Regions from separate parts of the Streptosporangium sp. G12 genome, predicted to be linked through region 1. Evidence: riboswitches for the same ligand, from Rfam matches in the RefSeq annotation. Region 1 holds a riboswitch; the other holds the start of a gene.
The links. Region 1 has a riboswitch for glycine ahead of gcvT (glycine cleavage system aminomethyltransferase GcvT). Riboswitches for the same ligand answer to the same signal wherever they lie in the genome.
Positions count from the first base shown of each region.

Region 2: another riboswitch for glycine. It lies ahead of gcvP (aminomethyl-transferring glycine dehydrogenase); the one in region 1 lies ahead of gcvT (glycine cleavage system aminomethyltransferase GcvT).

Region 1 is NZ_JBRIQO010000030.1:68,835-84,425, forward strand. It holds gene ACVCAG_RS37120 (glutamine synthetase family protein) at 1-784, shown strand, start outside; gene ACVCAG_RS37125 (aldehyde dehydrogenase family protein) at 787-2,133, shown strand; gene ACVCAG_RS37130 (3-oxoacyl-ACP reductase) at 2,139-2,903, shown strand; gene ACVCAG_RS37135 (substrate-binding domain-containing protein) at 2,963-3,982, opposite strand; gene ACVCAG_RS37140 (gamma-glutamyl-gamma-aminobutyrate hydrolase family protein) at 4,336-5,031, shown strand; glycine riboswitch at 5,105-5,203, shown strand; glycine riboswitch at 5,204-5,298, shown strand; gene gcvT (glycine cleavage system aminomethyltransferase GcvT) at 5,332-6,423, shown strand; gene gcvH (glycine cleavage system protein GcvH) at 6,420-6,812, shown strand; gene ACVCAG_RS37155 (L-serine ammonia-lyase) at 6,886-8,262, shown strand; gene ACVCAG_RS37160 (hypothetical protein) at 8,356-10,449, shown strand; gene ACVCAG_RS37165 (DUF6286 domain-containing protein) at 10,674-11,336, opposite strand; gene ACVCAG_RS37170 (RNA-guided endonuclease TnpB family protein) at 11,477-12,583, shown strand; gene ACVCAG_RS37175 (amino acid deaminase/aldolase) at 12,849-14,042, shown strand; gene ACVCAG_RS37180 (hypothetical protein) at 14,278-14,793, opposite strand; gene ACVCAG_RS37185 (DUF3618 domain-containing protein) at 14,914-15,243, opposite strand; gene bcp (thioredoxin-dependent thiol peroxidase) at 15,355-15,591, shown strand, end outside.
Region 2 is NZ_JBRIQO010000025.1:31,808-47,398, forward strand. It holds gene ACVCAG_RS33305 (sugar phosphate nucleotidyltransferase) at 1-1,499, shown strand, start outside; gene ACVCAG_RS33310 (FHA domain-containing protein) at 1,790-2,302, shown strand; gene ftsR (transcriptional regulator FtsR) at 2,329-2,979, shown strand; gene ACVCAG_RS33320 (bifunctional nuclease family protein) at 3,059-3,529, shown strand; gene ACVCAG_RS33325 (MerR family transcriptional regulator) at 3,674-4,294, shown strand; glycine riboswitch at 4,310-4,402, shown strand; gene gcvP (aminomethyl-transferring glycine dehydrogenase) at 4,585-7,440, shown strand; gene ACVCAG_RS33335 (hypothetical protein) at 7,567-8,349, shown strand; gene ACVCAG_RS33340 (hypothetical protein) at 8,527-8,877, opposite strand; gene ACVCAG_RS33345 (alpha/beta family hydrolase) at 9,011-9,643, shown strand; gene ACVCAG_RS33350 (DUF5999 family protein) at 9,650-9,841, opposite strand; gene ACVCAG_RS33355 (TetR/AcrR family transcriptional regulator C-terminal domain-containing protein) at 10,267-10,854, opposite strand; gene ACVCAG_RS33360 (hypothetical protein) at 11,071-11,472, shown strand; gene ACVCAG_RS33365 (MbtH family protein) at 12,077-12,286, shown strand; gene ACVCAG_RS33370 (RNA polymerase sigma factor) at 12,527-13,939, opposite strand; gene ACVCAG_RS33375 (hypothetical protein) at 14,135-14,509, opposite strand; gene ACVCAG_RS33380 (AMP-binding protein) at 14,560-15,591, opposite strand, start outside.

The sequences.
Region 1 (15,591 bases):
CGGCATGGAGGGCGCGGACATGTACGTCGAGTCGGCCAAGGGCGAGTGCAACCTCGGCCAGCACGAGATCGCCTTCCGCTTCGGCGAGGCCCTGTCCAGCTGCGACAACCACTCGATCTACAAGAACGGCGCCAAGGAGATCGCCTCCCAGGAGGGCATGGCGATCACCTTCATGGCCAAGCCGAACCAGCGCGAGGGCAACTCCTGCCACATCCACATCTCGCTGCGGGACGCGGACGGGGAGCCGGTCATGGCCGGTTCCGGGTCACACGGCCTGTCGGCCGTGGGACGGCACTTCATCGCCGGGCAGATCGCGCTGATGCGCGAGCTGACCCTGCTGTACGCGCCGAACATCAACTCCTACAAGCGGTACGTGCCGGGCAGCTTCGCCCCCACCGCGGTCAAGTGGGGCGTGGACAACAGGACGTGCGCGCTGCGCCTGGTCGGCCACGGCCCCTCGCTGCGGATCGAGAACCGGGTGCCCGGCGGCGACGTCAACCCCTATCTCGCGGTCTCGGGGCTGATCGCGGCCGGCCTGCACGGCATCGAGAACGAGCTGCCGCTCGAGGACGCGTTCACGGGGAACGCCTACTCGTCCGGCGCGGAGACCGTGCCGAGCACGCTGCGGCACGCGCTGGAGCTCTGGGAGGGCTCCGGGTTCGCGACGGCCGCCTTCGGCGAGGACGTCGTGGCGCACTACGCGAACAACGCCCGGGTCGAGCTGGCCGCCTTCGACGCGGCGGTGACCGACTGGGAGCTTTTCCGGGGATTCGAACGGATGTGAACATGAAGATCATCAACCCGGCGACGGAAGAGGTCGTCGCCGAGGTCGGGATGGCGGACGCCGCCGAGACCGACCGGGCCGTGGAGCGTGCCAGGCGGGCGTTCGCGACCTGGCGGAACGTCGGCCCGGGAGACCGGGCCCGGCTGCTGCGCCGTTTCGCCTCGCTGGTGCGCGAGCACGCGGAGGAACTGGCCCTGCTGGAGGTCGCCAACTCCGGGCACACGATCGGCAACGCCCGCTGGGAGGCGGGCAACGTCGCCGACGTGCTCGACTTCTACGCGGGGGCGCCCGAGCGCAACCACGGCCTGCAGATCCCGGTGCCCGGCGGGCTGGACGTCACCTTCAGGGAGCCGCTGGGCGTCGTCGGCGTGATCGTGCCGTGGAACTTCCCGATGGTCATCATGACCTGGGGGCTGGCCCCGGCGCTGGCCGCGGGCAACACGGTGATCGTCAAGCCCGCCGAGTGGACGCCGCTCACCGCGCTGCGGGTGGCCGAGCTGGCCCTGGCCGCCGGCCTGCCCGAAGGGGTCTTCCAGGTCCTGCCCGGGGCCGGGGAGGTGGCGGGCGCCCGGCTGGTCGAGCACCCCGGCGTGGCGAAGATCGTGTTCACCGGCTCGACCGAGGTCGGCAAGGAGATCGCCGCCACCTGCGCCGGGCAGGTCAAGCGCCTCACCCTGGAGCTGGGCGGCAAGAGCGCCAACGTGGTCTTCGCCGACGCCGACCTGGAGCGGGCGGCGGCGACCGCGCCTTACGCGGTGTTCGACAACGCGGGCCAGGACTGCTGCGCGCGCTCCCGGATCCTGGTCGAGCGCTCGGTCCACGACGAGTTCCTGGCCCGGTTCGGGGAGGCGGTGCTGAACGTCAGGGTCGGCGACCCCCGCGACGAGGCCACCGAGATGGGCCCGCTGATCAGCGCCGAGCACCGGGACCGGGTGGCCTCCTTCGTCACCGAACCGCCCCACCTTCAGGGCGCGTGCCCGCCGGGGCCGGGGTTCTGGTTCCCCGCGACGGTCCTGACGCCCCGGTCGGCGGACGACCGGGCGTTCACCGAGGAGATCTTCGGGCCGGTGGTGTCGGTGGTGCCGTTCGACGACGAGGCGGACGCCGTGCGGATCGCCAACGACACCCCGTACGGCCTGAGCGGGTCCATCTGGACCCGCGACGTCGGCCGGGCGCTGCGGGTGGCCAGGGCGGTCGAGGCGGGCAACCTCAGCGTCAACTCCCATTCGAGCGTCCGCTACTGGACCCCGTTCGGCGGTTTCAAGCAGTCGGGCCTCGGCCGCGAGCTGGGCCCCGACGCCCTGTCAGCGTTCACCGAGATCAAGAACGTCTTCATTTCCGAGGAGTAGTAGCGATGCTGCGTTTGCAGGACCGGGTCACCGTCATCACCGGCGCCGGAAGCGGGATCGGCCTGGCCACCGCGCGCCGGTTCGCCGAGGAGGGCGCCCGCGTCGTGTGCGTGGACCTGGACGAGACGACCGGTCCGGCGGCCGCCGACGAGGTCGGCGGGCTGTTCGTGCGGGCCGACGTGACCAGCGAGGACGACGTCGCCCGCGCGTTCCGGACCGCGTTCGACACCTACGGCAGCGTGGACGTCGCGTTCAACAACGCGGGCATCTCGCCGCCGGACGACGACTCGATCCTGGAGACCGGCATCGACGCCTGGCGCCGGGTCCAGGAGGTCAACCTCACCTCGGTCTACCTGTGCTGCAAGCACGTCATCCCGTACATGCGGCGGCAGGGCAAGGGGTCGATCATCAACACCGCGTCGTTCGTGGCCGTGATGGGGTCGGCGACCAGCCAGATCTCCTACACCGCGTCCAAGGGCGGGGTGCTGGCCATGTCGCGCGAGCTGGGCGTGCAGTTCGCCCGCGAGGGCATCCGGGTGAACGCCCTGTGCCCGGGGCCGGTGAACACGCCGCTGCTGCAGGAGCTGTTCGCCAAGGACCCCGAGCGGGCGCAGCGCCGCCTGGTGCACATCCCGGTGGGCCGGTTCGCCGAGGCGTCCGAGATCGCCGCCGCGGTGGCGTTCCTCGCCTCGGACGACGCCAGCTTCATCACCGGCTCGGAGTTCCTGGTGGACGGCGGCATCTCCGGCGCGTACGTCACCCCGTTCTGACGCCCGTCACCGGCGTCCCCGGCACGCCCGTGCCGTCCGCCACCCCGTGACGGCGTCGGTCACCGGCGTCCCGGCACGCCCGTGCTGCCCCGTGGCGTGAGCCGGGCCGTCTCGGTCCGGACTCCGGTGACGTGCTCACCGGCGATCAGCGCCAGCAGGCTCCGCGCGGCCTGCGCCCCGGAGTGGGGGATGTCCCGGCCGAGAGCGGTCAGGGCCGGTCGCACCACCTGGGAGAGGGGCGAGTCGTCCCAGGCCACGAGGGACAGGTCCGCGGGCACCTCCAGCCGCATCTCCTGCGCGACCGAAAGCCCGGCGACGGCCATGATGTCGTTGTCGTAGACGATCGCCGTCGGCCGGTTCGCGCCGCTGACCAGCCGCCGCGTGGCCCGCGCGCCCTCCTCGCCGGTGTAGTCCGTGTGCACGATGGAGTGACCGGCCAGGCCGAGCTCGTCGCACGCGGCGGTGAAGGCCTGATCGCGCAGGACGGTGTGCACCAGCGCGGGCAGCCCGGCGACCCTGGCGATCCGGCGGTGGCCGAGTGCGGCGAGATACTCCACCGTCTCCCGCATGGCCGCGCCGTCGTCGGACCAGACGGCGGCGAGCGAGCCCGTCTCCGACGGATGGCCGATCACCACGGCCGGCAGGTCCAGCTCCTCGATCTCGGGGATGCGCGGGTCGTCGAAGTGCAGGTCGACCAGGATGACGCCGTCGACGCGGCCCTCTCCCCACCACCTGCGGTGCACCTCCGCCTCCTGCGCGTGGCCGGTCACCACCTGCAGGAGCAGGGCGTAGGAGCGGGCCGACAGCTCGCCCTCGATGCCGCTGATCAGCTCCATGAAGAACGGTTCCATCCCCAGGAACCGCGCCGGGCGGCACACGGTCAGGCCGACGGCGCGGGCCCGTGCCCCGTTCAGCGCGCGCGCCGCGCTGTTGGGCTGCCAGCCGATCTCCCTGGCGATGGCCTTGATGGTGTTCCTTCTCGCCTCCGACACGCCCGGCCGGTCGTTCAGCGCGTAGGAGACCGCGACCTTGGACACCCCCGCGCGACGAGCGATGTCGGCGATCGTCGGTCGCTTCACGAGACCCCCACCTGAACCGGTTATTCGACGCTTTTCCGCTGCGCACCCTACTACGCTCGTCTCACCCTCCGACGCTCTCCACGGCGGCCGGTGACCCGCGGTGATCGCCGGACCACGGCGGAACGCCCATGCCCGCGGCGACACCGGCGGCGGCGGCTTCGCCACCTCCCCGGCGGCGGATCCGCTTAACCACTTAACCCCCGCCACCCGCCGCGGCTCCGCCCGCACCCCGGCGGCGCCCCGCCCGTACCCCGGCGGCACCGGGGCTCGTCGGGGCCGGTAACGTGCGGGAGGGCGCCGGGATGGGCACACGGTGCCGGGACCTCGGTGCAAGCACGGCGAAACAGGAGACCATGTCCCGTCCCGTCATCGGCATCACCTGCTACGTCGAACCCGCGCGGTTCACCGTCTGGGAGACGACCACCGCGCTCCTGCCGTACGACTACGTCGACCACGTGGCCCGCGCGGGCGGGCAGCCGGTGATCCTGCCCCCGGCGGGCGACCCCGCGACGCTGGCGGGACGCCTGGACGGGCTGATCCTGGCCGGCGGCGGGGACGTCGGCCCGGAGCGGTACGGACAGGAGCCGCACGAGCGGACCGGCTACGTACGGCCGTTCCGCGACGACGCGGAGCTGGGGCTGGTCCGGGCGGCGCTGGAGCGGGGCCTGCCCTTCCTGGGCGTCTGCCGAGGCATGCAGATCCTGAACGTCTCGCTGGGCGGCACCCTGCACCAGCACCTGCCCGACGTGGTCGGCCACCCGGGGCACGCCCCGGCTCCCGGCCGCTACGGCAGGATGCCGGTGTGGCTCGCCCCCGGCAGCCGGACCTCGAAGATCTTCGGGGCCGAGACCGCGGACGTGGCCCACTACCACCATCAGGCCCTCGACCGGCCGGCCGCGGGCCTCACCGTGACCGCCCACGCCGAGGACGGCACGATCGAGGCCGTGGAAGTGGACGACCACCCCTTCGCCGTCGCCGTCCAGTGGCACCCCGAGACCGACGACGAGTCGGCCCTGTTCGAGGCGCTGGTACGCCACGCCATCCCCTGACCGGCGCGGATCGGGGCGGCGAGGGGATTTCGCTCGGCCGGTTCGGGCGGTTAGGCTGGCCGCTGACACCGATGAACCCCGTGCGGGAGAGCGTCCTGACACCCAGGCCAGGACCCCTGAAGGAGCAAGCCCTCCCCGCGAACCTCTCAAGGCAAAGGACCGTGCGGGTAGGTGCCCTCTGGAAAGCAGGTCCCACGGCCTCGCCGAAGGTGAAAGTCCGGTAAAACCCGGATGAAACTCTCAGGCACCGACGACAGAGGGGGAGGATGCTCTCATCTGTCCCTTGTCTGAGGTGCGCACATGTCCCGACCTACGCCGCTGCGCGGCGTGCACGAGTCCCTCGGCGCGACGCTGACCGACTTCGCGGGCTGGCTGATGCCGCTCCGCTACGGCAGCGAGTCGGCCGAGCACAACGCGGTCCGCCAGGCGGCCGGCCTGTTCGACCTCTCCCACATGGGCGAGATCTTCGTGACCGGGCCGCAGGCCGCGGAAGCCCTCGATTACGCGCTGGTCGGCCACCTGTCCGCGCTGGAGCCCGGCCGCGCCCGCTACACGATGATCGTCGACGCCGAGGGCGGCGTGCTGGACGACCTGATCGTCTACCGGCTCGCCCCCGCCGAGTTCATGGTCGTCGCCAACGCCTCCAACTACCCGCGGGTGGCCGCCGAGCTGACCGACCGCGCCAAGGGCTTCGACGCCGCGGTGGACGACCGCTCAGAGCGGTACGCGCTGGTCGCGGTCCAGGGCCCGCGCTCCGCGGAGATCCTGGGCGCGCTCACCGACGCCGACCTCGACGGGCTCAAGTACTACGCCGGCCTGCCCGCCGTCGTCGCGGGCCGCGAGGCCCTCGTCGCCCGTACGGGCTACACCGGCGAGGACGGCTTCGAGCTGTTCGTCGCGGCCGAGGACGCGGAGCCGGTCTGGGCCGCCCTCACCGAGGCGGGCGCGCCGCACGGCCTGATCCCCGCGGGCCTGTCCGCCCGCGACACCCTCCGCCTGGAGGCCGGGATGCCGCTCTACGGCAACGAGCTGTCGGCCGGGCTGACCCCGTTCGACGCCGGGCTGGGCCGTGTGGTGAGGTTTGACAAGCCGGGCGACTTCGTCGGCCGGGCCGCCCTCGAATCACGCAAGGACGTCCCGCCGTCCCGCCGCCTGGTCGGTCTGATCGCGACCGGCCGCAGGGTGCCCCGGCACGGGTACCCGGTGGTGGTCGCCGGCGACGGCACGGTCGTCGGCGAGGTCACCAGCGGGGCGCCCTCCCAGTCACTGGGCAGGCCCATCGCCATGGCCTACGTGGACAACGGCCTGTCGTCAGGACTGGCCGTGGACATCAGGGGCGGCCACGAGCCGGTCGAGGTCGTCGCACTGCCTTTCTACAGGAGGAAAAAATGAGCAGCATTCCCGAGGAACTGCACTACACCAAGGAACACGAGTGGATCTCCGGCATCGATGACGGCCTGACCCTCACCGTCGGCATCACCGCCTACGCCGCCCAGGCGCTGGGCGACGTGGTCTTCGTGCAGATCCTCCCCGAGGTCGGTTCGACGATCACCGCCGGCGACGCGGTCGGCGAGGTCGAGTCGACCAAGTCGGTGAGCGACATCTTCGCACCGGTCTCCGGCGAGGTCGTCGAGGTCAACCAGGCCGTCGTGGACGACCCCTCGCTGGTCAACAGTGACTCCTACGGCGACGGCTGGCTGTTCCGCGTACGCCTCGAGGGCTCCGCCGACGACCTGCTGTCGCCGGAGGAGTACGCCGCGCTCACCTCGGGTGAGTCCTAAGCCTCTCCCCCCTCGCGTCACGGCCACGCGCGTCCGGAGGGCGCGCGTGGCCGTCCACGCTGGAAGGATTCAGATGACGATCAGCGTCTTCGATCTCTTCAAGATCGGAATCGGCCCGTCCAGCTCGCACACCGGCGGCCCGATGTCCGCCGCCCACAAGTTCGCCCGCGGCCTCCACCAGGACGGGCTGCTGGAGAAGACCGCCCGGGTGAGCGCCGTCCTGTACGGCTCGCTGGGCCTGACCGGCAAGGGCCACGGCAGCGACAAGGCCGTGCTGCTCGGCCTGTCCGGCGAGAAGCCCGAGCTGGTCGACGTCGACACGGTCGACGAGCGGCTCGCCGCCATGCGCGAGTCCGGCACCCTCTCCCTGTACGGCTCCCGCGAGATCCCCTTCGTCATCGGCGAGGACCTCGTCTTCGAACGCAAGATCTCGCTCCCCGGCCACCCCAACGGCATGCGCTTCACCGCGCTGTCCGAGTCCGGCGAGACGATCCGCGAGAAGGTCTACTACTCGGTGGGCGGCGGCTTCGTCGTCGACGAGAACGCCACTGGTGCCGACCGGATCAAACCCGACGACACCGTCCTGCCGTACCCCTTCACCACGGCAGCGGAGCTGCTCGCCCAGTGCGCGGAGACCGGGCTGTCGATCTCCGGGCTGATGCTGGAGAACGAGCGGGCGTTCGGCCGCACCGAGGCCGAGATCCGCGCCCAGCTGCTCGTGCTGTGGCAGGTCATGAGCGAGTGCGTGCGGCGCGGCATCGGCAAGGAGGGCGTGCTGCCCGGCGGCCTGAAGGTCCGCCGCCGCGCCCACCAGCTCCACCGGCAGCTGCGGAGCGAGTCGCCGGAGAAGGACTCGCTGCAGACGATGGACTGGGTCTCGCTGTTCGCCCTCGCGGTCAACGAGGAGAACGCCGCCGGAGGCCGCATCGTCACCGCGCCCACCAACGGCGCCGCGGGCATCATCCCGGCCGTGCTCACCTACTACGACCGCTTCACGAAGGACTCCGACGACGAGGGCGTGATCCGCTTCCTGCTGACCGCGGGGGCGATCGGCGTGCTGTTCAAGGAGAACGCCTCCATCTCCGGCGCCGAGGTCGGCTGCCAGGGCGAGGTCGGCTCGGCCTGCTCGATGGCCGCCGCCGGGCTCACCGAGGTGATGGGCGGCACCCCGGAGCAGGTCGAGAACGCCGCCGAGATCGGCATCGAGCACAACCTGGGGCTGACCTGCGACCCGATCGGCGGCCTGGTGCAGATCCCGTGCATCGAGCGCAACGCGGTCGCCTCGATCAAGGCCATCGCCGCCGCCAGGATCGCGATGCGCGGCGACGGCCGCCACTTCGTCTCGCTGGACAAGGCGATCAAGACGATGCGCGACACCGGCCGCGACATGCTCGACAAGTACAAGGAGACCAGCCGGGGAGGGCTCGCGGTCAACGTCATCGAGTGCTGACCTCAATCCCTATCAAATTTCGCATCACGTGCAAGACCCCCCGAGCCCACGCCTATGCTGGGTGGCCATGTGCGCGGGACTCGGGAGGTCGCGGTGGTAACGGGAACGCACCCGGCAAGCCGTTCCCGTCGCTCCCAGCGCCCCGCGAACCCCTCCCGCCCCCTGCGGGTGCTCCGCTTCCTCGGGTCGCACTGGCTCTTCATCACCGCCCTGCTGGCGGGCGGCGGCCTGCGGCTGCTCGCCATGCTCGGCTACCGGCCCGCCCTGTGGTTCTGGGCCGACTCCTTCGTCTACCTGAACGCGGGGCTCGACCCCCGCCCCCTGGAGTCCCGCCCGGCGGGCTACGCGCTGTTCCTGTGGATCCTCAAGCCGCTGTCGAGCATCCCCGCGGTGGTCGCGGTGCAGCACCTGCTCGGACTGGCCGTGGCCGTCTGCGTCTACCTGCTGCTGCGCAGGCTGGGCGGGTTGCCGGGGTGGGGCGCGACGCTCGCCACGCTGCCGGTGCTGCTGGACGTCTACCAGCTCCAGCTCGAACACCTCGTCATGGCGGACCTGCTCTTCCAGTTCCTGGCGGTGCTGGCGGTCACGCTGCTGCTGTGGCGGCGGCGCCCCGCGGTGTGGGTCGCGGCACTGGCCGGAGCGCTGCTGGCCGCGGCGACCGTCACCCGCACGATCGGGCTGCCGCTGATCGCCGTGGCACTGGCCTGCATGCTGATCCGCCGGGCCGGATGGCGGGCGGTCGTCGCCGCGACGCTGGCCGCCGCGATCGGCCTGGGCTCGTACGCGGCCTGGTTCAGAGCCGAGCACGGCAGCTACGGGCTGACCAGGGGGAACGCCTTCCTCTGGGCGCGGACGATGACCTTCGCCGACTGTTCCAGGATCCACCCGGCCGGTCCCGAGGCGGCCCTGTGCCCCGTCGAGCCGCTCGGGCGGCGCGCGGCCCCGCCGGTCTACATCTGGGACGGCGGGTCGCCGCTGAACAAGGTCAAGGGCAGCTGGGCGGAGCGCGACGCGCTCGCGGGCGCCTTCGCCACCCAGGCGATCATGGCCCAGCCGTTCGACTTCCTGCGGGCGGGCCTGGCGGACGCGGCCCACATCTTCGACTGGAACCGGCGCGTCTACCCGGCTCCCGGGCCGCAGAGCGCCTACGTCTTCCCCGACACCGTACGGCCCTTCTCCTCGGGGGCGGCCTCGCAGGGAAAGACCGCCGAGCAGCTGACCGTGGCCTACCAGGGCTCGTCGGGGGCGCCGGTGATGGTCGAGCCGTACGCGGGCTGGCTGCGCGGCTACCAGGAGTACGCCTTCGTGCGGGGCCCGTACCTCGCGGTGATCCTGCTGGTCGGCCTGGTCGGGGTGCTGATGCGGCTGCGGCGGTTCGGCGGCGCGGTGCTGCTGCCCTGGGCGGCGGGGACCATGCTGCTGGTCCTGCCGCCCTTCATCGCGGCCTTCGACCACCGCTACGTCATCCCCGCCCTCCCGCTGGCCTGCCTCGCCGCCGGACTGGCCTTCGGGGTCAGGCACGAGGAGAACGAACCCGAGGCGGTGGACGGGAAACCGGACGAGGACCCGCCGTACGAGGGCCCCGGCGACGAGGACCCGTCGTACCGCACGACGGCCGAGCGGCCGGTGTACGCGAGCCCCGTCGGGGAGTCGGGGTACGGGCCGGGGTCGTACGACGAGCAGGCGCACCGGGATGGCGCGTACGGAAGCACCGCGTACGGGGGCACGACGGAGCCGCCGGTGTACGGCGCGACGGGCGAGCGATCCGCGTACGGCGTCACCGGCGAACGGCCGGCGTACGGCGTGACGGGCGAATGGCCGGTGTCCGGAGGGACGGGCGGGCGGCCGGGGTCCGGAGGAACGGCCGAGCGAGCGGCGTACGGCGCGACGGGCGAGCGGCCGGTGTCCGGAGGGTCAGCGGCGGCGGACGTGCAGGCGAACCACCACGCCGAGTTCTACCTCCCCGAGCGCTCGTCGGACCTTCCCCACCGCGTCCCTGTTCAGCCGGGCCACGAGTTTGCCGACATCGGTCGCGGGCGCGCAGCCCACCCCGATGCGCAGCCGCTCGTGCCGTATGTACCTGACGCGGACACGGGTGAGCCCTTCGACTTCTTTAAGAGCAACCCCGAGCATGGCGGTCCCCGTCCCGGACCGCCTGCCCCACCGTCCCCATCCCAGGGTGTGTAGCAGCCACCGCACCGCCAGGAGTGCCAGCGCCACCAGCAGCAGCGCCACCAGCCAGCCCAGCCACGGATGCGCGGCCAGCCAGCCAGGGAACCCCTTGCGCACGAGCCTGGCCCCGGGCGAATGGCCGGGAATGTCACCGCGTCCTCGCAGGAAGGCGTAGAGTCCCGCGCACACCAGCACCGCCCCGGTGACGGCCAGACCGATCCGGTTGCCCAGATAGGGCCTCATCGCGCCTTCTTCCTGCGCAGCCGTACGACGACGTCACCCGCGCACATCGCGCCCAGCCCGGACAGCCGGTCACCCACCGCCGCGCCCACCCGGCGCAGCACGGGCCCGGTCCGCTCGGCGTCGGTGAACACGGTGACCTCGACGATCCGCGACGTGAGCCGGACCCGGGCCCCGTTCACCTCGTCCACCGCCTCGGCGGCCTCCCGCAGCGTGCGGCGGAGCCCGGACCTGGTGATGCCGATCACCATGTGCGGGTCTCCCGACTCCAGCGGCACCAGCCGGGCCCGGCCCGGCAGCACGGCGAGCGCGAGCATCACCAGGCCCACCGCCATGGCGAGCGTCGACGCGGCGAACGTGGCGGGATCCGACCAGTTCCACGCGCCGGCCCCGTTGACGAGCCGCCGGTAGGGCACCCGCGCGACCGGCGACTCCATGAGCAGGCCCACCGTCACCGAGGCCGAGACCACCAGCACGGCGGACACCGTCAGGGCCGCGGGAACACCGGCGGGGGTCCTTCCCGGCCGCAGCAACCGCACCGACCTGCGCCGGACGTCCTGGAACTGCTCGGCCGCCGCCTTGCCTCCCGAGCCGCCGGTGGTGGTCCCCGCGCCGCCGGTGCCTCCCGAGCCCGCCAGGATGTCCTGGAGAGTAGTCGTCATCTAATAACTCCCGTGGATACTCCGGCCTTCAGGCCGGGGAGGAAGCGGGAGCGGGAAAGGGCTGTGGCGCCTGAGCGTGCCTGGACCCGCGCGACCCACTCCAGCCGATACTCAACTGATCTTGTTATATTGTGTGAGGAATGGCGCAGACCGTGAAGCGGGCGTTCAAGTTCCGCTTCTACCCGACCCCCGAGCAAGCCGAAGAGCTTGCCCGGACGTTCGGCTGTGTCCGCCTCGTCTACAACAAAGCCCTCGAACACCGCACCCGCGCCTACACGATCGAAGGCCGGAAAGTCTCCTACGTGCAGTCGTCGGCCACGCTCACCGAGTGGAAGAAAACCGACGACCTCCTCTTCTTGAACGAGGTGTCGTCGGTCCCGCTCCAGCAGGCCCTCAGGCACCTTCAAACAGCGTTCACGAACTTCTTCGCCAAGCGGGCGAAGTATCCGGCGTTCAAGTCCCGCAAGAAGTCCCGGCTGAGCGCCGAGTACACGCGATCTGCGTTCAAGTACCGGGGCGGTCAGATCACCCTCGCGAAGATGAACGCGCCTCTGAATGTCGTGTGGTCGCGTCCGCTGCCCGAGAGTGCGGAGCCGTCCACGGTAACCGTGTCGAAGGACGCGGCAGGGCGCTGGTTCGTGTCGATCCTGTGCGAAGACCGCATCGCCCCGCTTCCTGCGGCCGCGAACGTGGTCGGGGTGGACGCGGGCATCACGGCGTTGGCCACGCTCTCCACTGGAGAGAAGATCACCAATCCGAGGCACGAGCGGGCCGATCGCCGCAAGCTCGCCAAGGCTCAGCGCAACCTCGCCCGTAAGAAGAAGGGTTCTGCGAACCGGGCCAAGGCGAAGCTCGCGGTCGCCCGCGTCTATGCCCGTATCGCGGATCGGCGCCGCGATCATCTGCACAAGGTCACCACACGGCTTGTTCGCGAGAACCAAGTGATCGCCGTGGAAGACCTCACCGTGCGGAACATGGTGAAGAACCGCAGCTTGGCCCGCGCCATCTCCGACGCCTCCTGGCGTCAAATGCGGGAAATGCTGGAGTACAAAGCGCAGTGGTACGAGCGGGAACTGCTGGTCGTTGACCGCTGGTTTCCCTCGTCGAAGCTGTGTTCGGCATGCGGCACGATCCATCGGTCCATGCCGCTGGGCATCCGAGACTGGGTGTGTGCCTGCGGCACCGTTCACGACCGGGACGTCAACGCCGCGAAGAACATCTTGGCCGCCGGGCTGGCGGACAGGTAAAACGCCTGTGGAGCTGATGTAAGACCTCAAGGAGAGTCCTCTTTGGCGGGCAGTTGGCAGTGAAGCAGGAACCCTCACGGGCGACCGTGAGAATCCCCTCCCTTCGGGGAGGGGAGGATGTCAAGTGTGCGCGTTCGGGCAGGGCCGAGCCAGGAATCAACCACCCACTTGCGTGATCTTGAGGCCCTCCTGGCGGGAGCATTGACCACCCGTCCAGCAACATGAATATTGCTCATATTCGTGGGGGCCGGGTTATCCTGCGAACATGGACGACCGCCAGCGCTACGACCGGGCCACAGCGCACCTGGAACCCCCCTTCGCCGTCCTCGACCTGCCCGCCCTGCGCGCCAACGCCGAGGGAATGGTCCGCCGGGCCGGGGGCAAACCGATCAGGGTCGCCAGCAAGTCCATCAGGTCCCGGGCCGTGCTCGAACGCGTCCTCGCCATGGACGGCTTCACCGGCATCATGGCCTTCACCCTCCCCGAGGCCCTCTGGCTCGTCTCCACCGGGATGCGGGACGTGCTCGTGGCGTACCCCACCGTCGACCGCGCCGCGCTCGCCGAGCTGGCCGCCGGCCCGGTCGCGGCACGGGAGATCACGATCACGGTGGACCACGCCGAGCACCTGGACCTCATCGAGTCCGCCGTCTCCGGAGTCCACGACCGCCACGAGATCCGGCTCTGCCTGGACGTCGACGCGGGCTACCTCGCCTTCGGCGGCCGGTTCAGGGCGGGGGTCCGCCGCTCCCCCATCCGCGAGATCGGCCAGGCCGCCGACCTGGCCACCGAGATCGCGAAACGGCCCGGATTCCGGCTCGTGGGCCTGATGGCGTACGAGGCGCAGATCGCCGGAGTCGGCGACGACCCTCCGGGCAACCCCGTCCTGACCCGGGCCGTCCGCCTGATGCAGGCCCGGTCCCGGCGCGAGCTGATCACGCGCAGGGGCCGGATCGTCCAGGCCGTCCGCCAGATCACCGACCTGGAGTTCGTCAACGGCGGCGGCACCGGCAGCATCGAGAAGACCGCCAAGGAGAGGGCCGTCACCGAGATCGCCGCCGGATCCGGATTCTTCCACCCCCGCCTGTTCGACTTCTACCGGGGATTCACCGGCCGGCCCGCCGCCCTGTTCGCCCTGCCCGTCGTACGCCGCCCCGCCCCGGGCGTCGTCACCGTCCTCGGCGGCGGCTACCCCGCCTCCGGCGCTCCCGGCGACAGCCGCCTGCCCCAGCCCTACCTGCCGTGCGGGCTGCGCTACGACGCCGACGAGGGAGCCGGAGAGGTGCAGACCCCCCTCGTCGGGCAGGCCGCCGAGGACCTGCGCGCCGGCGACCGGGTCTGGTTCCGGCACGCCAAGGCGGGTGAGCTCTGCGAGCGCTTCGCGAGCCTGCACCTGATCGACGGGGACGAGGTCGTGGACGAGGTCCCCACCTACCGGGGCGAGGGCCGTACCTTCCTCTGACCCGCCGCCCCTGTCTCCTCCCCGGATCCACGGCTGGAACTCCGGCAGAGCGGCGTCCCTTCCGGACCCGGCCCCGTCCGGAACACGGGAGCGGACCCCGGCACGAGGAACGGGCACCCGCCGCTCCAGCGGCGGGTGCCCGTTCCTGCCACACCTCTGCCCCTCCCCCGGGCACTACGGCCCCCGGCGCTCCGCGCCCGGAGAGACCGCGCTCCCGAGGAACCTCAGGGGGATCTCAGAAGCCCAGGTCGAGCTCTTCCCACCTGCTGCACCTGTGGGTCGACCAGCTCCGGTACTTGACCTGACAGGTCTTGACCCGCACCTCGCTGACGTCGTGCGCCGTGACGCGGAAGCGCTTGGTGTCGTCGTAGCTGCACAGCCTGTCGCGCTTGGCGACGTCCCAGTCCTCGTCCTCGGACGAGACGACCTGGACCTCGACGTAGGCGCAGCGACCGCCCTGGCGGAACGTGCGCCTGTCACCGTCGTACAGCTCGCCCCGCAGCCTGAACGTGTTGTCGTCCTCCTCGTCGCCCCTGACCGAGTACTCGGCCTCCAGCGTGGCCAGGCCGTTCCTGGACTCCTGCTCGAAGCTGTCGTCGACGTCACGCGCCGAGGACGCCGAGGACGCCGAGGACACAGCCGACGCGGACGAGGCGGACGCCGGTGTCGCGGCGAAGGCGGCCGGAGCCACCGTCAGCACGAGACCCGTGGTCGCCACCACCGCGATCGCGGCGCGAATGATGTTTTTCATGGATTTACCCCTCCCTTTCACCTACCCGCGATGTTCCGCGAGCGGGAAAAAGGTCACATGAGTAAACCCCTACTCAATTCGGGGCCGCCGACCGGTCGTCGGCGACACCGGAACCCCCGGTCAGCGACGCCGGCGCCGCCACAACACGACCACCGCGCCGAGCGCCAGCACCGCCCCCACCCCGATCAGGATCGGCGCCAGGTCCGGCCGGTCGTCCGCCCACAGATCCTCGGGCTCGCCGGCGAGCCTGACCGGCTTCGGTCCCGTCACGCCCACCATGTCACCGACCTGGGTGACGAGATGCTCCGCGTTCGCCCTGACCTTGGCCACACCGCGTGCCGCGACCCGCTTGGGGCTCACCCGGTCCGCGATGGCGTCCACCGTCTGAGCCAACTCCGCGCGCGTGCGCTCGATCTGCCGCTCCAACTCCGCGGGATCGGTGTCCGCCATGGCGCTCCTCCCCTACTCCTTGACATTGATCAGTCTGTCAGGTCCTGCCCACCCACGGCACTTCGGACAGGCCGGTAAGTTGACCGGGGAACCATTCCTCGGAGGAACACCATGAAACTCGAGCCGGGCGACGCCGCCCCGGACTTCACGCTTCCCGCCGCCGACGGCACCACCGTGTCGCTGGAGACACACCGCGGTCGGCGCGTCATCCTCTACTTCTACCCCGCCGCGATGACCCCGGGCTGCACCAAGCAGGCCTGCGACTTCCGCGACAGCCTCGCCTCGCTGACCGCGGCCGGATTCGCCGTGCTCGGCGTCTCGAAGGACAGCCCGGCCAAGCTCGCCAAG
Region 2 (15,591 bases), on a different contig from region 1:
AGGAGGGCGCCGTCGTCGGCGACGAGTGCATCATCGAGGCCGAGGCGTACATCTCCTCGGGCGTCAAGATCTACCCGTTCAAGACCATCGAGGCCGGGGCGGTGATCAACAACAGCGTCATCTGGGAGCCGCGCGCCCAGCGCAACCTGTTCGGCCCCCGGGGGGTCTCGGGGCTGGTCAACGTCGAGATCACCCCCGAGCTGTGCGTACGGCTGGCCAGCGCCTACGCCACCACCCTGAAGAAGGGCACCTCGGTCATCACCTCCCGCGACTCCTCCCGCGCCGCGCGGGCGCTGAAGCGGGCCGTGATCAGCGCCCTGAACGCCAGCGCGATCAACGTGCTCGACCTGGAGGCGTCCCCGCTCCCGGTGGCCCGCTTCCACACCGCCAGGGAGAACGCCGTCGGCGGCATCGCGCTGCGCACCACCCCCGGCGACCCGCAGAGCGTCGACATCGTCTTCATGGACGAGCACGGCGCGGACCTGTCCCCGGCGGCCCAGCGCAAGCTGGACCGGGTCTTCTCCCGGCAGGAGTTCCGCCGCGCCTTCCCCGGGGAGATCGCCGAGCTGAGCTTCCCCGCCCGGGCGGTGGAGGACTACACGCACGAGCTGCTGCGCCTGGTCGACATCAGCGGGGTGCGCGACGCCGACATGAAGGTCGTGGTCGACTGCGCCGGAGGCACCTCCTCGCTGGTGCTGCCCAGCCTGCTGGGCCGGGTCGGGGTGGACGTGCTGACCGTCAACAACCGGCTGGACGACGCCTCGCCCACCGAGACCCTCGCCGAGCGCCGCCGCGACCTGCAGCGCCTGGCGGAGCTCGTCAGCTCCTCCAGGGCGGCCTTCGGGGTGCGCTTCGACCCGGTGGGGGAGCGGGTCGCGCTGGTGGACGAGAAGGGCCAGCTGATCAGCGAGGAGCGCGCCCTGCTGGTGGTGCTCGACCTGGTCGCCGCCGAGCGGCGCGGCGGCAGGGTGGCGCTGCCGGTCACCACCACCCGGGTGGCCGAGCAGGTCTGCAGGTTCCACGGCGTCCAGGCCGAGTGGACCTCCACCGCGATCGACGCGCTCACCGCCGCCGCCAGGGGACCAGAGATGATCTTCGCGGCCGACGGGCGCGGCGGTTTCATCGTGCCCGAGTTCGGCCCCACGGTGGACGGCCTGGCGGTGTTCCTGCGCCTGCTGGGCCTGGTCGCCAGGACCCGGCTCTCGCTCAGCCAGATCGACGCCAGGATCCCCGAGGCCAAGCTGCTGCGCCGGACCGTGCCGACCCCGTGGGCCGCCAAGGGCGCGGTGATGCGCTCGGTCATCGAGGCCGCCGAGCACTACCGCATCGACACCACCGACGGGGTGCGGGTCGTCGCCGAGGACGGCAGCTGGACCCTGGTGCTGCCCGACCCGACGGAGGCGGTCACCCACCTGTGGGCCGAGGGGTTCGACGTCGACTCCGCGCAGACCCTGATCGAGCACTGGGCGCGGGTGGTCGAGGAGGCCGCGGGCGGCTGACGGGACCAGGCCCCGGCGGGCGCGCCGGAGGCGCGGGAAGGCGTCTGGACGGGGGCCGCGGGCCGAGCGGTTGCCACAAACACAGCGCGGCGCCATGGACCGGGGACAGTGCCCCCCTGTAACTTTGTCACCGACCGTACCCGCGGTTCAGCGTCAACCTTGACCTTCGCGCCTCATCACTGTATGTTGCGGCATTCGCAGTCCGAGAAAACACTTGAGAAGCGAAGAAGCGAGGCGCGCATCACTGAGCACCGTTGCCGCGTCTTCGCGGTAGGAGGCCGAGCCGATCGATGCCGAGCGTCTACTGCACGCAGTGCGGTCATGCCAATCCTGAGGATGCCCGTTTCTGTTCACGATGCGGGTCGCCGCTTACCAAAGCCGAGACCCCCGGAGACAGCACATCGACGATCTCCCTCTCCGGGATCGAGGCCTACGAGGCGGAGACAGGTGAGACGCTTCTCGCCGAACGGCAGGCCGTCGAGCAGTTGCCCCCGGGCACCGCGCTGCTGGTCGCGATGCGCGGCCCCAACGCCGGCAGCCGGTTCCTGCTCGACAGCGACCTGACCACCGTGGGCCGTCACCCCGAGAGCGACATCTTCCTCGACGACATCACGGTCTCGCGCCGCCACGTGGAGTTCTACCGGCGCGGCGGCGGGGTCTTCACCGTCCGCGACGTCGGCAGCCTGAACGGCACGTACGTGAACCGCGAGCGCATCGAGGAGGTCCCGCTGTACGGCGGTGACGAGGTGCAGATCGGCAAGTTCCGCCTCGTCTTCCTCACCCGCGGCGCCGCTGGAGGATGATGAGCTCGCAGGCCGCTCGTGCGCACATGAGCATCGGGGAGGTGCTCGCTCTCCTGCAGGGCGAGTTCCCCGATGTCAGCATCTCCAAGATTCGTTTCCTGGAGGGCGAGGGGCTGATCGAGCCGGAGCGCAGTCCCTCCGGTTACCGCAAGTTCACCTACGCCGACGTCGAGCGGCTCCGTTACATCCTCAGCGAGCAGCGTGACCGCTACCTGCCGCTGCGCGTCATCAAGGATCATCTGGAGGCGGCCGACCGCGAGGAGCGCCCGGCCGCCAGGCCGCGCGCGGTCCCCGACGACGCGCCCTCCGAGATCCGGCTCACCCGCGAGGAGCTGCTCGCCGCCGCCGAGCTCGACGAGGAGACCCTCGCCGAGCTGGAGGACTACGGCCTGCTGGCCGCCGTGGCCCGCTACTACGACGCCGAGGCGCTGGCCGTGGCCCGCAGCGTCGGAGCCCTGGCCGCCTTCGGCCTGCGGGCCCGCCACCTGCGGGCCGTCAAGGCCGCCGCGGAGCGCGAGGCCGGCCTGGTGGAGCAGGCCGTCGCCCCGCTCCTGCGCCGCCGCAGGCCCGGGGCCATCGACCAGGCCGACGAGACGGCCAGGGAGATCTCCGGCCTGCTGCTGGAATTGCACGCCTCTCTGCTGCGTTCCGGCGTTCGTGGGGCCCTGGGTCGGTGAGAACCTGACCAGGCACTCGTACCCCCACGAGTGTTACGTTGAACAAACCGGTCGGAATCCAGCGAAGACGGAGCAGCCCGTGTTGCAGATGGAGGTCGTGGGCGTTCGAGTTGAGATGCCCTCCAACCAGCCGATCGTCTTGCTGAAAGAGACGCATGGGGAGCGTTACCTACCTATATGGATCGGCATGACGGAGGCCACGGCGATCGCCATGGCCCAGGCCGAGGAACCACCACCCCGGCCGCTCACGCATGACCTGTTCCGTGACGTGCTCGAAGGGCTCGGCGTTCGGCTGAGCACGGTCAACATCGTCGCCCTGCGCGACGGCATCTTCTTCGCGGATCTCGTGTTCTCCAACGGGGTCGAGGTGAGCGCGCGTCCCTCGGACTCGATCGCCTTGGCACTTCGCACCGGCGCACGTATCTTCGCGAGTGAGGACGTGGTCCGGGAGGCAGGGGTGATCATCCCGGACGACCAGGAAGACGAGGTGGAGAAGTTCAGGGAGTTCCTTGACACGATCACGCCCGAGGACTTCGGCCGCGCGGGGTAGGAATTTCGGTGCATTTACGCTTCACGACGCGCCGAGTGGGGTCGTTGACTGGACTTGGCCCCAGTCCTACGGTGCAAGTGAAACCCGCGGTCGTGCGTAAACCCCCAGATCAGGCCGTGGGATGAGAGAAAGCCGGAGGTCCGCGTGGCGGTCAGCAGCGGCGAGGGTAGAAACGCCGATCAGGATGACCCGGAACGGCGCCAGTCGGCACGTCAGCGCGCGGGTGAAGAGGGTCTGCTGTTCGACGGGCAACCGGTGAAGGTGCCCGCCGACATCGGCTACCGGGGCCCCACGGCCTGTTCCGCGGCCGGCATCACCTACCGGCAACTCGACTACTGGGCGCGCACCGGCCTGGTCGAGCCCACCGTGCGGGCCGCCCACGGCTCCGGCTCCCAGCGGCTGTACGGCTTTCGCGACATCCTGGTCCTCAAGGTCGTCAAGCGGCTCCTCGACACCGGTGTCTCCCTCCAGCAGATTCGCATCGCCGTGCAGCACCTGCGCGACAGGGGCGTCAACGACCTGGCCGGGATCACCCTGATGAGCGACGGGGTGAGCGTCTACGAGTGCACCTCGCCCGACGAGGTCATCGACCTCCTCCAGGGTGGCCAGGGAGTCTTCGGCATAGCACTGGGACGGGTGTGGCAGGAGGTGGAGGGCTCCCTCGCGGATCTGCCCGGCGAACGCGCGGAGTCGAGCGAGGGCCCTTTAGGAGATCATCAGGCCGATGAGCTGGCCCGTCGTCGCAGAGCACGACGAACCGGGTAAACTCGGACCTGCCACTGACCCTGTGCGGGAGAGACCCCGACCAGGATCGGGGCGCCGAAGGAGCAACCTCCCCGGAATCTCTCAGGCACCCGGTACCGCACGGACGAGGCAACTCTGGAAAGCAGTCGCGCTCGCCAGGCGCGACTCACCGACGGTGCAAGCCTCCCGACAACGGGCAGGTGAAGCTCTCAGGTCACGACCCCGCACGACGGTCGTGATGACAGAGGGGGAGACCAGGCATACGCCCGCGCCCAGCGCCGGTCTCCACCCCGTCCCGGGAGGCTTCACCAATGACCGACCTGTCATCGCTCAGCGAACTCGGCTCTCCTCCGTTCGCGACCCGTCACATAGGGCCGGACGACGCCGGCCAGACCCGCATGCTGGAGGCGGTCGGATTCGCCTCCGTCGCCGACCTGGTCGCGGTGGCCGTGCCCGAGGCGATCCGTTCCTCGGAGCGGCTGAGCCTGCCCCCGGCGGCCGGGGAGTCCGAGGCTCTCGCCGAGCTGCGGGTCCTCGCCGGGCGCAACACCGTGCTCACCTCGATGATCGGCCTGGGGTACCACGACACGATCACCCCGGGCGTCATCCGCCGCAACCTCCTGGAGAACCCGGGCTGGTACACCGCGTACACGCCCTACCAGCCGGAGATCTCCCAGGGCCGCCTGGAAGCCCTGATCAACTTCCAGACCGTCGTCTCCGACCTGACCGCCCTCGACGTCGCCGGGGCCTCCCTGCTGGACGAGGCCACCGCCGCCGCCGAGGCGATGACCCTGGCCCGCCGTGCGGGCCGCAGCCCCTCGAAGGTGTTCGTGGTGGACGCCGACGCGCTGCCGCAGACCAAGGCGGTGCTGCGCACCCGCGCCGAGCCGCTCGGCATCGAGCTGGTCGAGAGCGACTTCACCGCCGAACTCCCCGAGTGCTTCGGGGTGCTCGTGCAGTATCCCGGCGCCAGCGGCAGGATCCGCGACTTCCGCGCCATCGCCGACGCCGCCCACGCCCGCGGTGCCCAGGTGGTCGCCGCCGCCGACCTGCTGGCCCTCACCCTCCTGGCCGCGCCCGGCGAGCTCGGCGCCGACATCGCGGTCGGCTCCTCGCAGCGCTTCGGCGTCCCCCTCGGCTTCGGCGGCCCGCACGCCGCCTACATGGCGGTCCGTGACGGCCTGCAGCGCCAGTTGCCGGGCCGCCTGGTGGGCGTCTCCCAGGACGCCGACCAGCGCCCCGCGTACCGGCTCGCGCTCCAGACCCGCGAGCAGCACATCCGCCGCGAGAAGGCCACCAGCAACATCTGCACCGCGCAGGTGCTGCTCGCCGTGATCGCCGGCATGTACGCCGTCTACCACGGCCCCGAGGGCCTGCGCAGGATCGGCCGTCGCACCCACCGGCACGCCGTCGTGCTCGCCGAGGGCCTGCGCCAGGGCGGCGTCGAGGTCGTGCACGACACCTTCTTCGACACCGTGCTCGCCAGGGTGCCCGGCCGCGCCGAGGCGGTCGTCGCCGCGGCCCGCGACAACGGGGTGAACCTGCGCCTGGTCGACGCCGACCACGTGGGCGTCACCTGCGACGAGAGGACCGAGCTCCTCCACCTGGAGCAGGTCCTGGCCGCCTTCGGGATCAGCGGCGCCGTGCTGGCCGACCTCGACGCCGCCGCGCACGACGCGCTGCCCGCCGCGCTGGCCCGGGTCAGCGACTACCTGACCCACCCGGTCTTCCACAGCCACCGCTCCGAGACGGCCATGCTGCGCTACCTGCGCAGGCTCCAGGACAAGGACATCGCGCTCGACCGGTCGATGATCCCGCTGGGCTCCTGCACCATGAAGCTCAACGCGACCACCGAGATGGAGCCGATCACCTGGCCGGAGTTCGCCGGGCTGCACCCCTACGCGCCCGAGGACCAGGCCGCGGGTTACGTCGAGCTGATCGGGCAGCTGGAGCGCTGGCTGGCCGAGGTCACCGGCTACGACGCCGTGTCGCTCCAGCCGAACGCCGGCTCCCAGGGCGAGTTCGCCGGGCTCCTGGCGATCCGCGCCTACCACACCGCCCGCGGCGAGTCCGGCCGCGACGTCTGCCTGATCCCCTCCTCCGCGCACGGCACCAACGCCGCGAGCGCGGTGATGGCGGGCATGCGCGTGGCCGTGGTCGCCTGTGACGACCAGGGCAACGTGGACGTCGACGACCTCGTCGCGAAGATCGACAAGCACCGCGAGCAGCTTGCCGCGATCATGGTGACCTACCCGTCCACGCACGGCGTGTACGAGGAGACGATCGTCCGGATCTGCGAGCTGGTGCACGAGGCCGGCGGGCAGGTCTACGTCGACGGCGCCAACCTCAACGCGCTGGTCGGTCTGGCCAGGCCGGGGGAGTTCGGGGCGGACGTCTCCCACCTGAACCTGCACAAGACCTTCTGCATCCCGCACGGCGGCGGCGGTCCCGGCGTCGGCCCGGTCGCGGTCCGCGCCCACCTGGCCGACTACCTGCCCGGCCACCCGCTGCGCGAGGGCACCGCCGTGGGTCCCGTCTCGGCGGCCCCGTACGGCTCCGCGGGCATCCTGCCCATCTCCTGGGCCTACATCCGGATGATGGGCGCCGACGGGCTGAAGGCGGCCACCGAGCAGGCCATCCTGTCGGCCAACTACCTGGCCCGCAGGCTCAGCCCCCACTACCCGGTCCTCTACACCGGCCGCGGCGGCCTCGTCGCCCACGAGTGCATCGTGGACCTGCGCCAGATCACCAAGGAGACCGGGGTGACGGTCGACGACGTGGCCAAGCGCCTCATCGACTACGGCTTCCACGCCCCGACCATGTCCTTCCCGGTGGCCGGCACGCTGATGATCGAGCCGACCGAGAGCGAGGACCTGGCCGAGCTCGACCGGTTCTGCGAGGCGATGATCGCGATCCGCGAGGAGATCGCGAAGGTCGCCTCCGGGGCGTACGACAGGACCGACAACCCGCTGCGCAACGCCCCGCACACGGCCGACAGCCTCGTCGCCGACGAGTGGGGCCACCCCTACAGCCGCACCGAGGCGGCCTACCCGCTGCCGTCGGTGCGCGAGGGCAAGTACTGGTCGCCGGTCCGCCGCATCGACCAGGCCTACGGAGACCGCAACCTGGTCTGCTCCTGCCCTCCCCTGGAGGCGTACGAGGACTGATCACCGCAGGGCCCCGCCGGGACCGGAAAGCCCGTGCGACCCGCGATATTCGCGGGGAATGCGACAGGACGGAGGGCGCCCCGAGTCGTTAGGCTCGGGGCGTCTCCGTATCCGGAAGGATCCTGCATGCCTGAGGTGGACACCCGTCCCTTGGACACCGCGCGAAGACTGGCCGAGGCGGGCGACCTCGACGGCGCCGCCGCGATCTTCGCCGAGCTGGTCGCCGATCCCGACGAGCCCGACCGGGCCCAGGCGGCGGTGGGTCTCGCGGTGGTGCTGGAGGAGAGCGGGGACGTGGCGGGTTCCCGCGCGGCCGCGCGCACCGCGCTGGCGACCGGGCATCCGGAGTTCGCCGCCCAGGCCGCCTGCCTGCTCGCGGGGAGCTTCGAGCGGGAGGACCTGGCCGACCAGGCCCGCGCCGCCTGGCAGGCCGCGCTGGGCGTCGGCCATCCCGCCTACGTCCCGCTGGCGCACATGGCCCTCGCCAGGCTCGCCACGGGCGAGGAGGAGGCCGAGCGGTCGCTGCGTGACGCGCTGGCCACCGCCGACCCGGAAATCGCTCCTCGTGCCGCCCAGCGGCTGGCGGAGGCACTCCTGGAGGAGGGCGAGCCGGGGGAGGCCGCCCAGGTGCTCCTGGAGGCGCTCGCGGTGCCCGACGCGGCAGAGGTGCCGAGGCTGCGGGTGATGCTCGGCATCGCTCACCTGGAGCTGGCGTGTGCGGAGTTCTCCGCCGCGATCGAGGAGGGCGGCGACGTCGAGACCGGTGCGCTGGCCATCGAGCTCCTGGCCCGCACGCTCCCGCTCAGGGGCCGCGACGAGGACGCCGAGCGCGTGTGGCGCTACGGCCTGGACAGCGCCGACGAGGATCTCGCCGGTGAGGTCCGCCTCCGCCTCGACCGGGACCTCTGACCCCGGGGCGCGCGGCGCGCCTCCCGGGCGAGGGCGCGATGCTCGTCGTGCCCGTGGGAGACCTCGCACGGGCACCGGCCTTTCCGGCGGCCTGGCCTCGCGGATTCCGGTCCGCCCGAAGCGGGGGACCGGGGCGGGGAACCGGAGAGGAGAGACCGGGTGGGACTCCGGCGGGTGTCAGTCGCGCTCCCGCCAGCGGCTCAGGGCGTGAGCGAAGTTGATCGCCACGATTCCGCCCCAGGCCAGCAGCAGCCCGGCGGTGCCGGAGGTCTGCGCCGCGATGGCGGTCAGCGGGATCCCGATGCCCATCGAACCGAGGGCGATCGGGATCGAGCTGTTCGAGTTCTTGCGCGACTTGGCCTTCGGCGCCCCGGAGGCGTGCATCTCGGCGCGCACCCGGTGGGCGATGGTCGCGTCCAGGCGTGACACGAACGACTCGATGAGGGCGGCCTCGTACTCGGGGCCGAGGTCGCGCCGGGCCTCGACGGTGGCACGCATGTCCTGGCGGATATCTTGATAGTCCTGCACGCTTCGATTGTTCCCTCACGCCGGCCGCCGGGCATCAGTCAATAGGAGGAGATCCGTGTCCACCTCCGAGTCCACCCCTCCCGACGGCGCGTCCACGCCGGGATCGGGGTTCCCGGCGCGCGCGGTCCCGCCCGTGGAGATCGCGACCCCGCACGGCCCGGCGCTGGTGGAGATCGACGAGGTGGCCGCCCCGCGTTTCCTGCTGGTGCTCACCCACGGCTCGGCCGGGGGAGTGGACGCCCCCGACCTGCTGGCCGTGCGGGACGCCGCGACGGCGATCGGCGGGACGGTCGCGCGGGTGCTCCAGCCGTTCCGGATGCGCGGAGCCCGCGCGCCGGGGTCGGCGGTCAAGCAGGACGAGGCGTGGGAGACGCTGGTGGCCGGGCTGCGCGGGCGCTATCCGGGGCTGCCGCTGGCGCAGGGCGGGCGGAGCAACGGGGCCAGGGTCGCGTGCCGTACGGCCGGGAGGGTCGGGGCCCGCGCGGTCGTCGCGCTGGCGTTCCCGCTGCACCCGCCGGGGAAGCCGGAGCGGTCACGTGCCGGGGAGCTGCGCGCGGCGGGTGTGGACGTGCTGGTGGTGAACGGAGACCGTGACCCGTTCGGCGTGCCCGAGGCGGCGGACGTCGCGCGCCTGGTGGTGCTGCCGGGAGAGGGTCACGACCTCGGGAGGAATCCCGCCGGGGTGGGCGAGGTGGTCGCCGAGTGGCTCGACACGAGGATGCGGCCGGACTCGGTGGACCCGCTCAGCGTGACCGGTCGGGTGTGACGGGCCTCAGACCACGCCGGCCAGTGGCCGGTGCGGCTCGATGACGGCACCGTCCGGGAGGAGCTCGCCGGTGTCGTCGAACAGCACCACACCGTTGCAGAGCAGGCTCCAGCCCTGCTCGGGGTGGGCCGCCATGGTGCGGGCGGCTTCGCGGTCCAGCGCGTCGGCGGACGGACAGGACGGCTCGTGCGGGCACATCGGCGTGCCTCCGGATCTCTCGTGTCGGCTCGCCCGGGTCACACCGGGCACGGGTGGGCATCGGACATCCGGCGGCACCGTCACCGATGGGTCTCCGTTCCCACGTATGACGGGGACGAGCATCTGAATGTTGATATATGGCCATGCGGTCCCTAACAGAACGGGAGCCGCACATCAAGCAGATCAAGTGTGCGATCGATCGCACCTTGGCGACATAGCCCGTTAGGACTGTTTGAGAACTGGTAAGGGGTCAGTCCGTCAGGGCTTTATCAGGGGATGTGACCTATAACACAGCATGCCTCATATAAGGACATTCGACCAAGTGCGACACGCCGCCAGGCAGGTAAACGATCGGTTACAAGTTGCTGACGTGCGCCGACGCGGGTTTTCCCACCCCTGACCGTCCCTTACCGGGTCCGATGCGCTCACCGCGCGCCCAGGCCGGCCAGGAGCGCGTCCAGCCCGTGCTCGAAGTCGGCGTCCGCCCCCGGGCTGCCGCCTCCCCTGGACGGGGGACGCCAGGGCTCGTCCTCGTCGCCCGAGGGCTCGGCCCAGCCCGACTGCTGCACCTCCACCGCCACCGCGCCGAAGACGTAGGCCCGAAGGGCCCGTACCGCGCCCGCGGCGTCGGCCAGTCCCGCGTCGGCCAGCTGGTCGGTCTGCTCCCTGATGGCGATCGCCGCCCTGCCCCTCGGCGGCTTGGTCAGGGCCAGGGCCAGCACCCCGGGATGCTCCCTCAGCGCGGCCCGGCTCGCCCGGCACCAGGCCCTCGCGCTGTCCTGCCAGCTCCCGCCGGGCTCGGCGTGGACGGTGGTGACGTGCTCGGCCAGCGCGTCCATCAGGGCGTCCTTGCCGCGCGGCAGGTGGTGGTAGATGGCCATCGCCTCCACCTGGAGCGCGTCGCCCAGCCGCCGCATCGTCAGGCGCCGGAGGCCCTGGCCGTCGGCGATGTGGAGGGCGGCGTCGATGATGCGCTCCCTGGAGAGCGGGACGGGAGGTCGCTTGGCAGGCATGGGAGGCATCCTGCCACCCCTTACCTTACTGCGTAAAGGACGGCGCGCCGGGCGGGACGAAGGTTCTTCGGCGTCGCCGCACGGCGAGGCGGCCGGCGGCGCGAACCGCTTCGCGGGAGGGCCCGGTCCCTGAGTGTGTGGGGCGGGGGCGGACCGCGTAGGCTACGAGCGGTGATCTGCCGGAGGAGACCGGCGACCGGCGAGAGAGGGAAGAAGATGGCGTTTTTCCGACCGCGCGTGAGCCGGGAGGCGGAGGTTCGTCACCACGCTGACCAGGAGGTCGGGAAGAGCTTCCCCGAGCTTCTGGAGAAGGCGCGCGAGGCCGAGGCCGAGGTGCGCCGGGCGCAGGCCGCCGCGGCCCCCGTGCAGGAGCTGCGAGCCGCCGGGCTGGCCTTCGACAGGGCGCTCACCGAGGCCCTGCGCGCGGCCGAGGCCAACCAGCGCGCGACGTTCGGGATCAGGTCGTACGACGACCGGATCCGCCGCCGCAAGGGCAGGGCCACCCCGAAGGGCGCCGAGTGGACCGCCGAGGTCAACCGCCTGCGCACCCTTCGCGAGCAGAACCGGCTGACCGGCATTCCCAGGGTCCCGCGCCCGGTCGCCGCCTCGGCCCGCTGATCTCCGTTCCCGGCCCTCGTCCCCGGCCCTCGCCGGGGCTTTCGACCGCGGGTGCCCGGGCGCGGATCTGATCCGCCCACCGGTCTCCATCCGCGGACCCGGTTCGAACGGCCTCTCGCCGCCCGTCACGCGTTCCCGTGACGGGCGGTTTCGCCGTTCCGGAACGGGTCCGGGGGAGGTGACGGTGGTCCGGCCCTGATGACCGGTCGTCTGGGCCCGGCCTCCCGGTTTGGCGGATTTTAGGTTAGGCTTTCCTAATAAGGTGTTCCGCTTCGGTGGCCTCTCCGGCCACTCCCTCAACGCCGTGACCAGGCACTTCGCTGAGGTGCACGCAGTTATGTCATTTTCGTCTGCCTTTTCTCGCGCCCGGACGGCTCCTCGCGCCCGGACGGCTCCTCGCGCCCGGACGGCTCCTCGCGCCCGGACGGCTCCTCGCATCCGGCGGGGGACGACGGTCGCCGATCCCTGGGCGCGCCGGCGGGAAACTCCCGCGCCGGCCGCCCGCCCGCCCGCGCGGGCGGCCGGCGCCGGCCGGGCATCCCGGTGCCGGGCGAGTCCACACAGCCGGGTTCGCCACCCGGTACACCCATGCTGGAGGTATCCGATGACCAACCCCTTCGACGACGAGAGCGCGTCCTTCCTGGTGCTGGTGAACGCCGAGGGGCAGCACTCGCTGTGGCCCGCGTTCGCCGACGTCCCCCCGGGGTGGGAGATCGTCCACGGTGAGGATTCCCGCGCCGGCTGCCTGGCCTACGTCGAAGGCTCCTGGACCGACATGCGCCCCAGGAGCCTCGTCGCCGAGATGGGCGGCTGACCCCCTTCGAGACCTTCGAGGGCCGGTACGGGGACCGTCGCCCCGGTTCCCGCGCCGGGCCCCTCGGGGAGGGGCGCCTCGCGCTCCCGCCGGTCCCTCCGGGGGGCACTCCCCGCGGGGGCCGGAACACGCCGAAGGGCGCCACCGCGGACCGGGAGGTCTCGCGGTGGCGCCCTTCGGGACTTCGGAACGGCCGGACGGCTCAGGTGGCAGGCGGCGCCGTGCCGGCAGGCCCGCCGGTCAGCTGGCCCAGTCGAGCAGCGGGCGGGTGTTGCTGGGGTGGCGGAGCTTGGAGAGCGACTCCTTCTCCAGCTGGCGGATGCGCTCGCGCGTCAGGCCGAGATACTTGCCGATCTCGTCGAGGGTGTGGGGCTTGCCGTCGACGAGGCCGAAGCGCAGGGCCATGATCTTCGCCTCCCTGGGAGAGAGGTTGCCGAGCACGCCGCGCAGCTGCTCGCCCAGCAGCTGGCGGTCGACGACCTCCGACGCCTCGGGCGAGTCGACGTCCTCGATGAGGTCGCCGATGGTGGTCTCGCCGTCCTCGCCGATGGTGGCGTTGAGGCTGATCGGCTGGCGGCTGGTGCGCAGCAGCTCCTCGATCTGGTCGGGGGTCTTGTCGAGCTCGACGCCCAGCTCCTCCGGCGTGGGCTCGCGGCCCAGACGCTGGTGCATGTCACGCTCGACGCGCGACAGCTTGGAGAGCATCTCCAGCACGTGCACCGGAAGCCTGATGGTGCGGGCAGAGTCGGCGAAGCCGCGCTGGATGGCCTGGCGGATCCACCACATGGCGTAGGTGGAGAACTTGTAGCCCTTGGTGTAGTCGAACTTCTCCACCGCGCGGATCAGGCCCAGGTTGCCCTCCTGGACCACGTCGAGCAGGGCCATGCCCCGGTCGGTGTACTTCTTCGCCACGGAGACGACCAGGCGGAGGTTGGCCTCCAGCATGTGGTCCTTGGCCCGGCGGCCGTCCTCGGCGATCCACTCCAGGTCGTCGCGCGCGGCCGCGGACAGACCCGGCTCGGCCTCCAGCTTGGACTCGGCGTACAGCCCGGCCTCGATGCGCTTGGCCAGCTCGACCTCCTGCGCGGCGGTGAGCAGGGTGCGACGGCCGATCGACTTCAGGTAGGTGTGCACCGAGTCGCCCATGACGGAGGACTGGTCGTCGAGGTCGAGGGTCGGCTCGACCTCGACCTCGACCTCCTCCGGCGGGTTCCACTCGTCGTCGAGCTCCGCCGCGGTGTCCTTGGTGTCCCTGGCGTCCTTCGCGGCCCCGGTCTTCCTGACGGGCTTGGCGGTCTTGAGGTCGCCCGTGGGCTCCGCACCGGTCGTGGCGGCGTCCGGGGCACCGGCCGTGGTCTCGGTCTTCACCGCCCCCTTCCTCGCGGGCGCGGCCTTGACCTTGCGGGCGGGGGTCTTGCGGGCGCTCTTGGTGCCGGACGCGGACAGCGCGGGCTCGTTCTCGGCCGCCAGGCTGACGCCCGCCTCGGTGAGCTCGCGCAGGATCGACCTGCCCTCGGTCGGGCTGATGCCCGCCTCGGCGAAGGCGTGGCGCAGCTCCGCGAGTGAAAGGTGGCCCTGGACTCGCCCTCGGTCAAGGAGCTGGTCGAGGGTCGTCGGGGCCTCAGATGAGGTCGCCACGGCGGTTGGGGGCATGAGGACACCTCCTCCATCACGGAGTCGTCTGAATTTACGGTCTGCTGGTCTTGGGGTGGGGCGGTCTGGGGGCCGCTCAGCGCACCAGTACCAATAACCCCAGGCAAGAACTTTCTGTTCCCGACTCGACCCGGAAAATATGAAGGGCGGACCGCCTTCCCGGCGATCCACCCGCACGTGGGCGCCCGAGAGAGCCTATTCGATCACTTCCACGGGGCCCTCTTGCGCCGGGTCAGCGGAGCCTTCGAGCACGGGGCCGTCGACCATGGGCATCGGGAAGGGCTCCGCCTTCTCCAGACGGTTCTCGCTCCAGTACTCGACGACCTTCTCGGGGTCGGGATTGACCTCCCTGGACACCACGAAGTCCTCCGCGGGAGGGACGGGTGCGGTCGGGGACGGCTCCTGGGAGGGCGCTCCGGGCTCGTTCGGGGCGACCGGCACCGGCTCGGCCGACGGTTTCTCCGCCTTCCCGATCCCGCCCGACGCGGCGGCCGCCGTCACGGAAATGCCGCCGGCGAGGACCAGGCTCACGATTCCAGCCGAGACCCATGTCTTGCGGGTGACGTTCATCGGGCTTGTCCTTCCTGCTTCGGCTACCTGTTGGACGTGTCACGGCACCTTCACGGTTCCCGATCACGACCATAACGAAGAGTTTCGAGATCCGGCTTGCCGTTGGCCAAAAGTGGTATTTCGGTCACAACGATCAGGTCGGCGGGGGCCGCGTAGGCGGGCAGCCGCTCCTTGGCGAAGGCGCGCACCTCGGCCAGGGACGGCGGGGAGGGCGAGACGACGACGGCCACCACCCGCTCGCCCCACTCGGGGTCGGGACGGCCGACCACGACGGCGTCGACGATCGCGGGATGCTCGGCCACCACGGCGGCCACCGCCGCGGCGACGACCTTCTCGCCCCCGGTGTTGATGACGTCGTCGGCCCGCCCCAGCACGCGCAGCCGCCCGCCCTCCAGGACGCCCAGGTCCGAGGTGAGGAACCACTCGCCGTCGCGCGCGGCCTCGGTGAGGTCGGGGCGCAGCCGGTAGCCGGAGAACAGCACGGGCCCGCCCAGGCGGATCCGGCCGTCGTCGCCGACGTCGACCCCCACCCCGTCGAGGGGCTCGCCGTCGTAGACGCACCCGCCGCAGGTCTCGCTCATGCCGTACGTGGTGATCACCCTGGCCCCGGCCGCGCGGGCCTCGGCGAGCAGGGCGGGGGGAGCGGCGGCGCCGCCGAGCAGGATCGTCCTGAACGCCGACAGACGCTGAAGACGCGCCGAACTCACCTGGAGCAGCCGGCGCAGCTGGGTCGGCACCAGCGAGACGTGGTCCGCGCCGCTGGAGAGCACGGCCTCGGGGGAGAACCCGTCGTGCACGATCGGCTCGGTCCCGCCCAGCAGCGACCTCACCAGGACCTGCAGGCCGGACACGTGGGAGGGGGGCAGGCAGCACAGCCAGCGCTCGCCCGCCCCGGCCTCCAGGCGCCGCAGCGAGGCCGACGCGGAGGCGAGCAGGGCCTCGGCGGACAGCTGCGCGCCCTTGGGGGTGCCGGTGGAGCCGCTGGTGGCGATGACCACCGCGACCTCGGCGGGCACGCCGACGCCGCCCTCGCGGCGAACCCCGTCGACGTGGGTCGGGCGCAGCGCGTCGAGCGTCGCCCG